4 regions of the Streptomyces sp. NPDC094143 genome follow, and region 1 is predicted to be linked to each of the others. Evidence: riboswitches for the same ligand, from Rfam matches in the RefSeq annotation. Region 1 holds a riboswitch; each other region holds the start of a gene.
What was found. Region 1 has a riboswitch for cyclic di-AMP ahead of ABTZ58_RS22190 (transglycosylase family protein). Riboswitches for the same ligand answer to the same signal wherever they lie in the genome.
Positions count from the first base shown of each region.

Region 2: another riboswitch for cyclic di-AMP. It lies ahead of ABTZ58_RS26775 (transglycosylase SLT domain-containing protein); the one in region 1 lies ahead of ABTZ58_RS22190 (transglycosylase family protein).
Region 3: another riboswitch for cyclic di-AMP. It lies ahead of ABTZ58_RS15490 (C40 family peptidase); the one in region 1 lies ahead of ABTZ58_RS22190 (transglycosylase family protein).
Region 4: another riboswitch for cyclic di-AMP. It lies ahead of ABTZ58_RS24525 (M23 family metallopeptidase); the one in region 1 lies ahead of ABTZ58_RS22190 (transglycosylase family protein).

Region 1 is NZ_JBEOTZ010000017.1:89,024-92,223, forward strand. Features, by position in the region: gene eno (phosphopyruvate hydratase) at 1-746, opposite strand, end outside; gene ABTZ58_RS22190 (transglycosylase family protein) at 999-1,709, opposite strand; cyclic di-AMP (ydaO/yuaA leader) riboswitch at 1,714-1,879, opposite strand; gene ABTZ58_RS22195 (transglycosylase family protein) at 2,108-3,118, opposite strand.
Region 2 is NZ_JBEOTZ010000023.1:125,544-128,743, forward strand. Features, by position in the region: gene ABTZ58_RS26765 (GNAT family N-acetyltransferase) at 1-174, opposite strand, end outside; gene ABTZ58_RS26770 (HAD family hydrolase) at 345-1,193, shown strand; gene ABTZ58_RS26775 (transglycosylase SLT domain-containing protein) at 1,157-1,918, opposite strand; cyclic di-AMP (ydaO/yuaA leader) riboswitch at 1,922-2,103, opposite strand; gene ABTZ58_RS26780 (polyprenyl synthetase family protein) at 2,608-3,200, shown strand, end outside.
Region 3 is NZ_JBEOTZ010000010.1:62,256-65,455, forward strand. Features, by position in the region: gene pcrA (DNA helicase PcrA) at 1-1,201, opposite strand, end outside; cyclic di-AMP (ydaO/yuaA leader) riboswitch at 1,516-1,689, shown strand; gene ABTZ58_RS15490 (C40 family peptidase) at 1,697-2,890, shown strand; gene ABTZ58_RS15495 (SLAC1 family transporter) at 2,967-3,200, shown strand, end outside.
Region 4 is NZ_JBEOTZ010000020.1:115,262-118,461, forward strand. Features, by position in the region: gene ABTZ58_RS24520 (M16 family metallopeptidase) at 1-740, shown strand, start outside; cyclic di-AMP (ydaO/yuaA leader) riboswitch at 933-1,098, shown strand; gene ABTZ58_RS24525 (M23 family metallopeptidase) at 1,111-1,899, shown strand; gene ABTZ58_RS24530 (GntR family transcriptional regulator) at 2,086-2,781, shown strand; gene ABTZ58_RS24535 (HPr family phosphocarrier protein) at 2,957-3,200, opposite strand, start outside.

The DNA.
Region 1 (3,200 bases):
TAGAACTCGGAGGCGGCGACGTCGAGCGCCAGGGCGATCTGCTCGCCGGGGGTGTAGCCGGCTTCCTTGATGGCTTCGAGGATGAGGTCGAGGGCCTCGCGGTTGGAGCCGAGGTTCGGGGCGAAGCCGCCCTCGTCGCCGAGGCCGGTGGCCAGGCCCTTGCTCTTCAGGACCTTCTTCAGCGTGTGGTAGACCTCGGCGCCCCAGCGCAGGGCCTCGGAGAAGGACTCCGCGCCGATCGGGGCGATCATGAACTCCTGGATGTCCACGTTGGAGTCGGCGTGCGAGCCGCCGTTCAGGATGTTCATCATCGGCACCGGCAGCAGGTGCGCGTTCGGGCCGCCCAGGTAGCGGAACAGCGGCAGGTCGCTGGCCTCGGAGGCGGCGTGGGCGACGGCGAGCGAGACGCCGAGGATGGCGTTGGCGCCGAGGGAGCCCTTGTTGTCGGTGGCGTCCAGGTCGAACATCGCCTGGTCGATCAGGCGCTGCTCGGTGGCGTCATAGCCGACCAGCTCCGGGCCGATCTGCTCGATGACCGCGAGGACGGCCTTCTCCACACCCTTGCCGAGGTAGCGGTTCGAGTCGCCGTCGCGGAGCTCGATGGCCTCGAAGGCGCCCGTGGAGGCGCCGGACGGGACGGCGGCACGGCCGGTGCTGCCGTCGTCGAGGCCGACCTCGACCTCGACCGTGGGGTTGCCTCGGGAGTCCAGGATTTCCCGGGCTACGACGACGTCGATGGACGGCACGAGCATCTCCTTCTTGATGTGACGCGGGTACGCGGGTCGCGTGGACCCGGCGAGGTGCGGGCCGGTGGCTCGCGACATGAGCCTAACCGGCTCCGGGCGATCGGCCACCGGGTCGCCCACCCCATGGACAGAACCGAGAGTAAATTGTTTCCGAACGGAACAAAGCCGGTTGCCGAAAAAACCCCGCCCCGGTGCGTACGGGGGACGACGCACCGGGACGGGGAGCCCGTGGGGACGGGGATGGGCCGCTGCCTACTTCAGGTGCAGCTGCTGGCCCGGGTAGATGAGGTTGGCGTCCTCGACGATGTCCTTGTTCAGCTGGAAGAGCTTCTCCCAGCCGCCCTTGACCTTCTCCTCGGCCGCGATCGTGCTCAGGGTGTCGCCCTTGACGACCTTGTACTCGCCGTCGCCCTTCTTGACCTTCTTGCCGGTCGGGGTGGTGACGGTCTTCTTGGCGGCCGGGCGCTCCTCGGAGCGGGAGGCCGGCTGCTGGGTCTCGCGGGTCTCGGTGCTCTGCTGGCTCTGGCTCTGGCTCTGGCCCTGGCTCTGCGAGGAGCTGCCGGAGTCGCTGGAGCCGCCACCGGTGTAGCCGGCGCTCGACAGGCCCTTGCCGCAGACCGGCCAGGCACCCTTGCCCTGGCCCGCGAGGACCTTCTCGGCGATCTCGATCTGCTGGGCCTTGGTGGCCTGGTCGGCGGTGGAGGCGTACTTCGTGCCGCCGTAGCCGGCCCAGGTGGAGGCGGAGAACTGCAGACCGCCGTAGTAGCCGTTGCCGGTGTTGATGGACCAGTTGCCGCCGGACTCGCACTGGGCGACGGCTTCCCACTCGGAGGCGGTGGCGGCGGAGGCGTTGCCGGCCGCCATCAGCGGGGCGGCGACGGCGGCACCGGTGACACCGGCGATGGCGATGGCGCGAGTGGCCTTGGACGGACGGCGGTGCGTGCCCTTACCGGAAAACAGCATGGAGAGATCCCCTCACCGACGCCTGCGAGGTGAGCTGTCGGGTTCGGGCCGGTTGAGTTGCCCGGCCGCGTCCCTCGCGGGACACGGCTTCACCCCAAGCCCTTCCGGCCAACCGGCCGGTCGGGCACCTACCTTGGGTCCCCCGCTCCTGCCTACGGCGCTTGACGCGACGACTGTTCCCGTGCGGCCGCTGGCAGGATTCGGCGTTGCGGCAGCCGGGGCTCGCGATGACGAGCGGTCACGACCGTAGACAGGTGATCGGCGGAATTTCAAAGACGATCAGGGCTTCTGAGATCTATCTCTCACCGCACTTATACGGGACATACGGCGCGAAACGTGACGCTAACTCACCCGGTTTCGCGGTGACTTAGGCCCTCGTTTCCGCACTGCCCGAAGGGCTACCCCTCGTCCGCTTCGCCCTCCACCGTGAGCGTCTGACCGGGCTGAACGGGGTCCGCGGCGTCGTCGGCGGTCTTCTCGTCCCCCGTGGCCGGCTCCTGCCATCCGCCGTCGACGGGGAGGGAGTCGGCGATGGACCAGGAACTGTCACCGACACCCACGATGTAGGCGCCTTCGGACGCCTCGCCGGCACTCGTGTCGCCGCGCGAGGCGTGCCGGCCCGAGGAACCGCTCTCACGGCCGCCCGCGGAGTCGGCGCTCTCGTCCGCACTGGGGCCGCGGTGACGGCCGGAGCCGGTGTCCGTGCGGTCCGAAGCGTCACCGGCCGACCGGGAGTTGCCGGAGGCGGCACCCCCGGGCGTGGCCGAGGCCGAGCCGTCCGACGTCCGGCCGGAAGGACGGGAGTCGGGCGACTTGTCGGACTTGGCGGAATCGTCCCGCGAAGTCGATGAGCCGTCAGGCGACGCCGAGCCGGACGGAGAAGGCGACGGGGACGTCGTGGACGCGGAAGGCGAGGAAGAGGAAGAGGAAGGGGACTCGGACGATCCCAGCGAGTCGAGCAGACCGGACGAGTTTGCCGGAGCGGATTCACCGGATTCACCGGACGAACCGGACTCCCCGGTCTCTCCCGACGCGCCCTGCTCGAGGCCGGAGAGCAGCCCGCAGGTGCGCCATGCGCCGACCCCCTGGTCGGCGAGGATTCTCTCCGCCACGGATATCTGCTGGGAGCGACTGGCGAGGTCGGCGCTCGGCGCGTAGTCCAGACCACCGTGGTTCTCCCAGTCCTCCTGGGACAGGGCGAGGCCGCCGTAGTAGCCGTTGCCGCTGTTCTGGCTCCAGGCACCACCCGTCTCGCAGTCCGCGACCCGGTCCCAGGTCGTGCCGTCGGCCGCGCTGGCGCCGGAGGCCCCGAGGAGGGGGATCGCGATGGCGGAGCCGGTCACTCCGGCCGCAACGAGGAGTGCCGGAGCCTGGCGGGGGCGGCGGTGCCGACCGTTCCCGGAGAGCATGCGGAGACCTTTCGCGAGACAGCAGTGACCCACGCGGCGCAGGGGTCCCCGGCCGCGCTGATGGGTGAACGTATCGGCACAC
Region 2 (3,200 bases), on a different contig from region 1:
GTGGACCACCGCGACCCGGGCCCGCGGCCTCACCAGACCGACGGCCTCGGTGAACTCCGGTTCCATGAAAGGGCTGCGCGGTGCCTCCGAGGCGGCGCGCAGCGCGCGCCAGCGCTCCCTCTCCCCCTCGCCGAGCTCCCCGGGCCCGGCCACGCGAATGCGCCCACTGCTCAACCCGACCCCCCGATCAAGTCCCGCTGGACACTTGGAAGGTACCGCTCGATGCGGCCTCTCGGGTAGGTAGCGGACCATGTTGTTGCCAACTGGTGCAGAGGCCCTCAACCGGGCAATCGGCGTGTGCCGCGCGATGAAACGAAGGGGCGCGTTGTCCGTATTCTCTGATCATGGCCGCACCCCTCGCATATTCACTCATCGCCACCGACCTGGACGGGACGCTGCTGCGCGGCGACGACACCCTGTCCGACCGGTCCCTCGCCGTGCTCGCGCGGGTGGCGGACGCCGGTGCCCAGCACCTCGTGGTGACGGGCCGCCCGGCGCCGAGAGTGCGGCCGCTCCTGGACGACCTGGGGTGCACGGGGCTCGCGGTGTGCGGGCAGGGCGCGCAGGTGTACGACGCCGGCGCGAACCGGATGCTGTGGTCCGTCACGCTGGACCGGGAGCTGGCCGAGACGGCCATCGGGAAGATCGAGGCCGAGGTGGGGGAGGTGTACGCGGCGGTCGACCAGGACGGGGTCGACGGGCTCACGCTCATCGAGCCGGGGTATCTCATGCCGCACCCGACGCTGCCCGCGGTGCGGGTCGACCGGCGCGACGAGCTGTGGGGTGAGCCGATCAGCAAGGTGCTGCTGCGCCACCCCTGCCTGTCGGACGACGAACTGGCGGCGACGGCCCGCTCGGTGGTGGGTTCACTGGCGACGGTGACGATGTCGGGGCCCGGCACGGTCGAGCTCCAGCCGTGCGGTGTCACCAAGGCGACGGGGCTGGCGCTGGCCGCCGAGCACCTGGGGCTGCGGCCCGCGGACACCATCGCCTTCGGTGACATGCCCAACGACATCCCGATGTTCGACTGGGCGGCGCACGGCGTCGCGATGGCCAACGGTCATCCCGAACTCAAGGCCGTGGCCGACGAGATCACGCTGTCGAACGAGGACGACGGCATCGCCGTCGTCCTCGAACGACTGCTGGGCGGGACGGCTCAGTACGGACCGTTGACGTTGTCGATCGAGCCGTAGCGGTCGGCCGCGTAGTTGCAGGCCGCCGTGATGTTGGCGACCGGGTCGTACGGGTCGTAGGGGGTGCCGGGCACGTGGTAGGCGGCGAAGGTCGGGTCGATGACCTGGAGCAGGCCCTTGGACGGGGTGCCCTTGGCGGCGTTCGAGTCCCAGTTGTTGATCGCCTGCGGGTTGCCCGACGACTCTCGCATGATGTTGCGGTAGATGCCGTCGTACGAGCCCGGGATGCCCTTCTGGGCCATGATGTCCAGCGCCTCGCGGATCCATCCGTCGAGGTTGTTCGCGTAGGTCTTCGCGGCGGCCGGGGTGGCCTGCGTGACGCCACCGGCCGGCTTGGCCGGGGTGGCCGACTGCGTCGCCTTCTTCGGGGCGACGGCCTTGGTGGTCCCGACCTTCAGCTTCAGACCCGGGCGGATCAGCTTCGGGTCGTCACCGACGGCGGCGCGGTTGTCCTGGTACAGCCGCTTCCAGCCGCCGGAGACGTCGTACTTCTCGGCGATGCGGTAGAGCGAGTCGCCCTTGACCACGGTGTACGTGAGCGACTTGGCGGGCTGGGCCGCCTGCGCCACGGTCAGCGCGGCCGGGGCGCTCTGGGGCTCCGCGGCGCTCGCCTGCGTCGCGCCGAGGAGCGGCAGGGTCAGTGCCGCTCCACCGGTGCCGACGGCGACGACACCACGGGTGATCGGGTTCCTTGCGGGGCGACGGTGCTTACCTCGTCCGGGCATGGCGATATTCCTCTCCGGCGCCTGCGAGGTGAGCTGTCGGGTTCGGGCCGGGAGGTGCCCGGCCGCACACGGCGTGCTGCTGTCGTGCGCGGCTTCACCCCGAGCCGTTCCGCTGTCGTGCGGACCGGCGACTTACCTGGGTCCCCCGCTCCTGCCCTGCGTGAGTGAGTCGGTGTGTGTGGGGAGTCCGGGCGGCGGCAGGATTCGGCGGTCCGCCGGACTGGGCCGGAACGTATGCGAGAGCACATGCCGGGAACAAGCACCGGAGTCACACGAGGTGCTGTTTGACCTTGGTCAGGGTGGAATGGGCCGCTTGATCCTTTGCGCGAGCCAAGCCTCAACTCGCTTTCGGTGAAAGGCGTAACCACTCGATGCGCCGGCAGTGCCGCGGAAGGGTCGAAGTGATTCAATTCACTGATCGCGACCCGGGGCGCAATGTCCCGCAAGAGGAATTTGCTTCGCCAATGCCGCAAATCTCGCATAGGTCGCGAATTCCCGGTAAGTCGGAACATTTCTGTTCTTATGGGCTGATCGAAAACATTGCGGTCGTGATCGGATACCACCCGGCCTGTAACCATGGGCGCTGGCGGTGATCGAAACGTGACCGGATACGCTGACTCGAGTGATGGCAGCGACCTATCGACAATCCGCGTAAGCACCGGCAGACACCAGCAGACAGGAGACCCCTCGTGACCGACGTCGGGCCATTCGGGCTGAGCGTGCGGGACCAGGCTCTGGAGGCCGATGTCCAGGCCGGACTGGCGGCTGTCGAGGAAGGCCTGCTAGAGGCCACCAAGAGTGCGGTGCCCTTCATCACGGAGGCCGCCCAGCACCTGGTACGGGCCGGCGGCAAGCGGTTCCGGCCGCTGCTCGTGATGCTCGCCGCCCAGTTCGGCGACCGGCACGCACCCGGCATCGTGCCGTCGGCCGTCGTCGTGGAGCTGACGCACCTCGCCACGCTGTACCACGACGACGTGATGGACGAGGCCGCCGTGCGCCGCGGGGTGGACAGCGCCAACACCCGCTGGGGCAACTCCGTCGCGGTCCTCACCGGCGACTTCCTCTTCGCGCGCGCCTCGCACATCCTGGCCGACCTCGGTCCGGAGGCGGTACGGGTGCAGGCCGAGGCGTTCGAGCGGCTGGTGACCGGCCAGATCCTGGAGACGGCCGGACCGCAGGACGGCCGTGACCCGGTCGAGCACTACCTGGACGTGCTGGGCGGCAAGACCGGCTCGCTGGTGGCGGTCTCGTGCCGGTTCGGCGCGATGATGTCCGGCGCCGA
Region 3 (3,200 bases), on a different contig from region 1:
CGACGTAGCCGGTGATCAGCGCGCCCGCGCCCGCGTTGGTCCACAGGTTCTTGGGGCGGCGGGACTCGTTGCGTTCGATGACCGCGTTGGCGGCGCTGAGGATCGTCTGCGTGGAGCGGTAGTTCTGCTCCAGCAGGATCGTCGTCGCGTTCGGGTAGTCCTCCTCGAACTGGAGGATGTTGCGGATCGTCGCGCCGCGGAAGGCGTAGATCGACTGGTCGGCGTCGCCCACGACGCACAGCTCGGCGGGCGGGACCTCGGCCTCCGGCGGTACGTCCACGGGGTGCTCGGAGGTGCCGACCAGCTCACGGACCAGGGCGTACTGCGCGTGGTTGGTGTCCTGGTACTCGTCGACCAGGACGTGCCGGAAGCGGCGGCGGTAGTGCTCGGCGACGTCCGGGAAGGCGCGCAGCAGGTTGACCGTCGTCATGATCAGGTCGTCGAAGTCGAGGGCGTTCGCCTCGCGCAGCCGCGACTGGTAGAGGGCGTAGGCCTGGGCGAGGGTCTTCTCGAAGCCGTCGGTGGCCTGGGCGGCGAAGTCCTCCTCGTCGATCAGCTCGTTCTTCAGGTTGCTGATCTTAGCGCTGAAGGACTTGGGCGGGAAGCGCTTGGGGTCGAGGTCCAGGTCGCGGCAGACCAGGGCCATCAGGCGCTTGGAGTCGGCGGCGTCGTAGATCGAGAAGGAGGACGTGAAGCCGAGGCGCTTGCTCTCGCGCCTGAGGATGCGCACGCAGGCGCTGTGGAACGTCATGACCCACATCGCGTTCGCGCGGGGGCCGACGAGCTGCTCGACGCGCTCCTTCATCTCGCCCGCGGCCTTGTTGGTGAACGTGATCGCGAGGATCTGGCCCGGGTGGACGTCCCGCTCGGCGAGCAGGTGGGCGATGCGGTGCGTGAGCACGCGGGTCTTGCCGGAGCCGGCGCCGGCCACGATGAGCAGCGGGGAGCCGGAGTGGACGACCGCGGCACGCTGGTTGTCGTTCAGCCCGTCCAGCAGCGCGGCGGAGTCGATCACCGGGCGCGGGGCGCCGTCGCGGTAGTGGGTGTCCCGCTCCGGCGGCGCGTCGAACCTCCCGCCGAACAGATCGTCCGGGATCGACTCCGGAACGTGATCGTCCTCGGGTGGCGGCGGGGGCTCGTCCGCGGGGCCCCGCTGGGCCTGGAGACTCGCCAGGAAGTGGTCGTCAAAGAGGCTGCTCATCGCTCTCCGAGTCTAGGACGCCCCACTGACAGCCCGCCGCCGCCCTGAGAACATCGCCGCGGAGCTGGGCCTTCCGTGACCGGCCACCGGCCCGTCGTCGCTCCATGGATTGGCGTGATCACTTCGTGTGACACCTCGCGCATTCCCGGGCGACTCGTGACCAAAGCCCTCCACTCCCTCACGCTCAGCGATGCTCCGGCATAAGGTCACGAAAATGTATCGGGCATATCACCCATCAACCTTCACACGGACCACACGAGTTGGCTACGGTGCGACCGGGCCGCACGACCCCCACCGGCGAACGTCGCCGGGCCGCGCGGCCTCCGCCGAGTCCGGTGTGCCGCAGCGGCAGCCGGAGCCGGGGACCCACCGAGAACCTGGGGTGAATCGGCCCGACTCCCTCCCTGGGAAGGCCGTAGGGCAACCCTTCCGAAACCACCCGCCCGAACCCGACAGCTAACCCGGTAGGCGGAACTTTGGAAGGAGTCGCCTCCCTTGGCGTCGCACCGTAAGTCGCGTCCTTCGGGCACGCGCGTGGCAGGCATACGGACCCCCGCCCTCGCAACGGCGGCCCTCACCTCCGTGGCCCTGCTGTCCCAGTCGGCCAACGCCGCCCCCGAGGCCGACGGCAAGCCCAGCCTGGAGGAAGTCGAGAAGAAGGTCGACGACCTGTACCGCCAGGCCGAGTCGGCGACCGACAAGTACAACGCGGTCAAGGAGAAGACCGCGAAGCAGCGCAAGCGCGTCGACACCCTCCTCGACGACGTCGCCCAGCGCACCGAGAAGCTCAACGAGGCGCGGGAGAGGCTGGGTTCCTTCGCCGCCGCCCAGTACCGCACCGGCGCCGCCGCCCCGGACACCGCCACGTTCCTGTTCGCGGACACCCCGCAGGACTACTTCGACCAGGCTCAGCTGATGGACCGGATGACCGGCCGCCAGAAGGGCGCGGTCGACGACTACGTCACACAGCAGTCCGAGACGATGACCAAGCGCCAGGAGGCCACCGACAGCCTGCGGACGCTCACCGAGTCGCAGAGCGACCTGAAGACGGCCAAGGCCACCGTCCAGCGGAAGCTCGCCGCCGCCCGCGACCTGCTGTCGCAGCTGACCGCCGAGGAGAAGGCGCGGCTCGCGGCGATCGAGAAGGAGAAGCAGCAGGAGGCCGCCCGCAGGGCCGCCGAGCTGGCCCGCGAGCAGGCCGCACAGGAAAAGGCCAGCGAGGAGGCCGCACGGGAGAAGGCCCGGGAAGAGGCCGCCCAGCGGCAGGACAGCACCCCGTCGGGCACTGCCTCCGGCTCCACCTCCACAGCCCCGGCCGACTCCTCGTACGCCACCAAGGCCGGCAAGGCGCTCGCCTTCGTCCGCGCCCAGATCGGCAAGCCGTACGTGTGGGGCGCCGTCGGCCCCGGCTCCTACGACTGCTCCGGCCTCACCCAGGCCGCGTGGAAGGCCGCCGGGGTGAGCCTGCCGCGCACCACCTACGACCAGGTCGACGCCGGCACCACCGTCCCCCTGTCCAGTGCGCAACCCGGGGACCTGGTGTTCTTCTACGACGACATCACCCACGTCGGCATCTACATCGGCAACGGCATGATGATCCACGCCCCGAAGCCGGGCACGTACGTGCGCGAGGAGTCGGTCTACTACGACGGCGAGTCGGCCATCCACAGCGTGGTCCGGCCGGCCTGAGGGGTCTCGGCGTTTTTGCGGGGCACGCGCGCGTGCCCCTCTCACAACCCGCGCGCCGCTCTCTAGCATCGGCGCTATGCCCGGCCCCTCCCCATTTGCCACCTTGTGGGCGACCTACGCGCTGACCACCGGCACCCTGTCGGTCGGTCTCGACTCGGCGGGGTACGAGGTCCTCTCCCGCATCGCCCTCGTCCCGGCCTGCGCGGCCTGGCTGGGGACCGTGGCGTACGCCGTGCTGCGGCTGCCGCGGTCGGCGTGGCGGGCGCAGGCACCGGCCGCCCACACCTTCACGGCGGCGACCGCCCTCCTC
Region 4 (3,200 bases), on a different contig from region 1:
ACACGGGCATCGACCTGGACGCCCTGCTCGGCGACACCCTGGGCTCCTGGACCGGTTCCCCGGCCGAGCCGCGCCCGGTGCCGCCGGTGACCGCCGACGACACGGGCCGGGTCGTCATCGTGGACCGCCCGGGCGCCGTCCAGACGCAGCTGCTGATCGGCCGGATCGGCCCGGACCGGCACGACCGCGTCTGGCCCGCGCAGGTGCTCGGCACGTACTGCCTAGGCGGCACCCTCACCTCCCGCCTGGACCGCGTCCTGCGCGAGGAGAAGGGCTACACCTACGGCGTGCGTTCCTTCGCCCAGGTGTTGCGGTCCGCGCCGGACGGGACCGGTGCCTCGATGCTCGCCATCAGCGGATCCGTCGACACGCCCAACACCGGTCCGGCCCTGCAGGACTTGTGGACGGTGCTGCGCACCCTCGCCGCCGAGGGCCTGACCGACGCGGAGCGGGACGTCGCCGTGCAGAACCTGGTCGGGGTGGCTCCGCTGAAGTACGAGACCGCCGCGGCCGTCGCGAGCACGCTGGCCGACCAGGTCGAGCAGCATCTGCCCGACGACTACCAGGCCACCCTGTACCGCGAGTTGGCGGCGACCGGCACGGTGGAGGCCACGGCGGCGGTCGTCAGCGCCTTCCCCGTGGACCGTCTGGTGACCGTCCTCGTGGGCGACGCGGCGCAGATCAAGGCCCCGGTGGAGGCCCTGGGCATCGGCGCGGTCACCGTCGTGGCCGCCGAGTAGCGGCCCGCGCGAGGAGGGGCCCTGGTCGTCTTCCAAGGCACCAGGGCCCCTTTATGTCCGAATTGGGGCGGGAGTTGCCTGTCTGCCCTGTGGGATGCGCTACAAAAGGCCGGATCCGTTTGGGAATTGAAAGTGGCCCCGTTTAGCTTCTTCCGGGCTGTTCGTCAGGCAGTGCGCCGCACCCGCGGCACCGGACAGCCATCGCCGAGTCCCCGTACGGCGCGAGCCAGGGGAGCCGGGGACCCAACCGCAGTCCCTGGGGTGAATCGGACGCCCGCGCGAGTCGCGAGGGGGTCCGTAGGAGACCTTCCTGCTCCGAACCCGTCAGCTAACCCGGTAGGCGAGAGGGAAGGAAAGGACCAGCCACTTCATGGCGTTCACACGCGCCACCGGCAAGCATCGCCGTCCCAGCAGGATCCAGCGCGGCACGGCCCGCGCGGCGGGCGTCGCGGCTCTCGCCACCACCGGTGTGATCGGCACCGTGGCCGCCCCGGCCTTCGCCGCCTCCGAGCCGGCCGTCGAGCAGACCGGCCTCACCCCGGTCGTCACCATGGGTGACACCGTGGCCCAGCAGATCGATGCCCAGGCCGTCGCGCAGAAGCAGGCGGCCGAAGAGGCCGCCGCCAAGGAGAAGGCCGAACAGGCCGCGCGCGAGCGCGCCGCCGAGGCGGCGAAGAAGGCCAAGGAGGCCGCCGAGAAGGCCCGCGAGGCCGAGGAGCGCGCCGCCCGCGAGGCCGAGCGCAAGCGCCTCAACAGCTACGTGTCCCCGATCCCGGGCTCCTACGTCTCCACCGGCTACAAGGCAGGCGGCGCCGTCTGGTCCTCCGGCAGCCACACCGGCATCGACTTCCACGCCGCCACCGGCACCTCCGTCCACGCGGTCGGCGCGGGCACGGTCGTCGAGGCCGGCTGGGGCGGCGCCTACGGCAACCAGGTCCTGATCAAGATGAACGACGGGACGTACACCCAGTACGGCCACCTGTCCTCCGTCGGCGTCTCGGTGGGCCAGCAGGTCACCCCCGGCCAGCAGATCGGCCTGTCCGGCGCGACCGGCAACGTGACCGGACCGCACCTGCACTTCGAGGCGCGCACGAGCCCCGAGTACGGCTCGGACATAGACCCCCTCGCCTACCTCCGCTCGCACGGCGTGAACCTCTGACGCACCCGCTCCGCATCCGAAAGGCCCCGGCTCACCGAGCCGGGGCCTTTCGGCATTCCCGGAGCCCGTGTCCAAAAAATATGCATGGATTCCGGGCTGCCGTCGGAAATTCGGGCTGATTGCAATAGAGTCACGGAACACACGTCACTCGTCGACGTTTCACGGGGATTAAGCGGAGGTCGGGTCATGCGTATTCCCGCGCACTCGGTGTGCACGGCTATCCGGGACGACATCGTCGCGGGGGTCCACGAGCGCGGCAGCCGGCTCACCGAGGAACTCCTCGCGCGCCGCTACGGCGTCTCGCGCGTCCCCGTCCGGGAGGCCCTGCGCACGCTGGAGGCCGAGGGCTTCGTGGTGACCCGGCGGCACGCGGGCGCGTGCGTGGCCGAACCCACCGAGCAGGAGGCGGCCGACCTGCTGGAGATGCGCGCGCTGCTGGAGCCGCTCGGCGCCGCCCGAGCCGCCCAGCGCCGAACCGAGGCCCATCTGAAGGTCCTGCGCGGCCTGGTCCGGCTGGGCCAGGAGCGCGCCCGCCGGGGCACCAGCGACGACCTGCGCTCCCTGGGCGGCTGGTTCCACGAGACGCTGGCCCAGGCCTCGGGCAGCCCCGCCCTGATCGCGGTGCTCTCCCAGCTGCGCCACAAGATCGCCTGGATGTACGCGGTGGAGGCGCCGGCCGATCCGGCGGGGTCCTGGGCCGAGCACGGCGCGATCGTGGACGCGGTGGCGCGTGGTGACAGCGAGCGCGCGCGGGCGGTCACGGCGCTGCACACCGAGCGCGCGACGTCCGCGCACCGCCTGCGCCTGGGCGCCCCGCGGGATCGCGGTGAGCGTGTGAGGAACCCGCAACATCCCGTAAACACGGTGAGCCCGCGGCATTAACACGGAAGCCGTATACAAAGAGTGGAGTTCCGCGGGGGATTTATTGTGCTGCCCTTTTCCCGGTAATCCGGTGCGCCGTCGTGAATTCAAGGCGCTCGGGTCCCCGGAAATGAGTGAAGCCGCGCCAGCCGTGAAGGCCGGCGCGGCTTCACCCCTGGAAAACCGCTGGTACGACTCAGACGGTTTCGGGAAGCTCCTCGAGACCCTCGGAGACCAGCTTCGCCAGCCGGTCCAGGGCGGCGTCCGCGCCCTCGGCGTCGGAGGCGAGGACGATCTCCTCGCCCCCCTGGGCGCCGAGGCCCAGGACGGCGAGCATGGAGGCCGCGTTGACGGGGTTGCCGTCTGCCTTGGCGATCGTCACCGGGACGCCTGCGGCCGTGGCGGCTCGGACGAAGATGGAGGCGGGGCGGGCGTGGAGG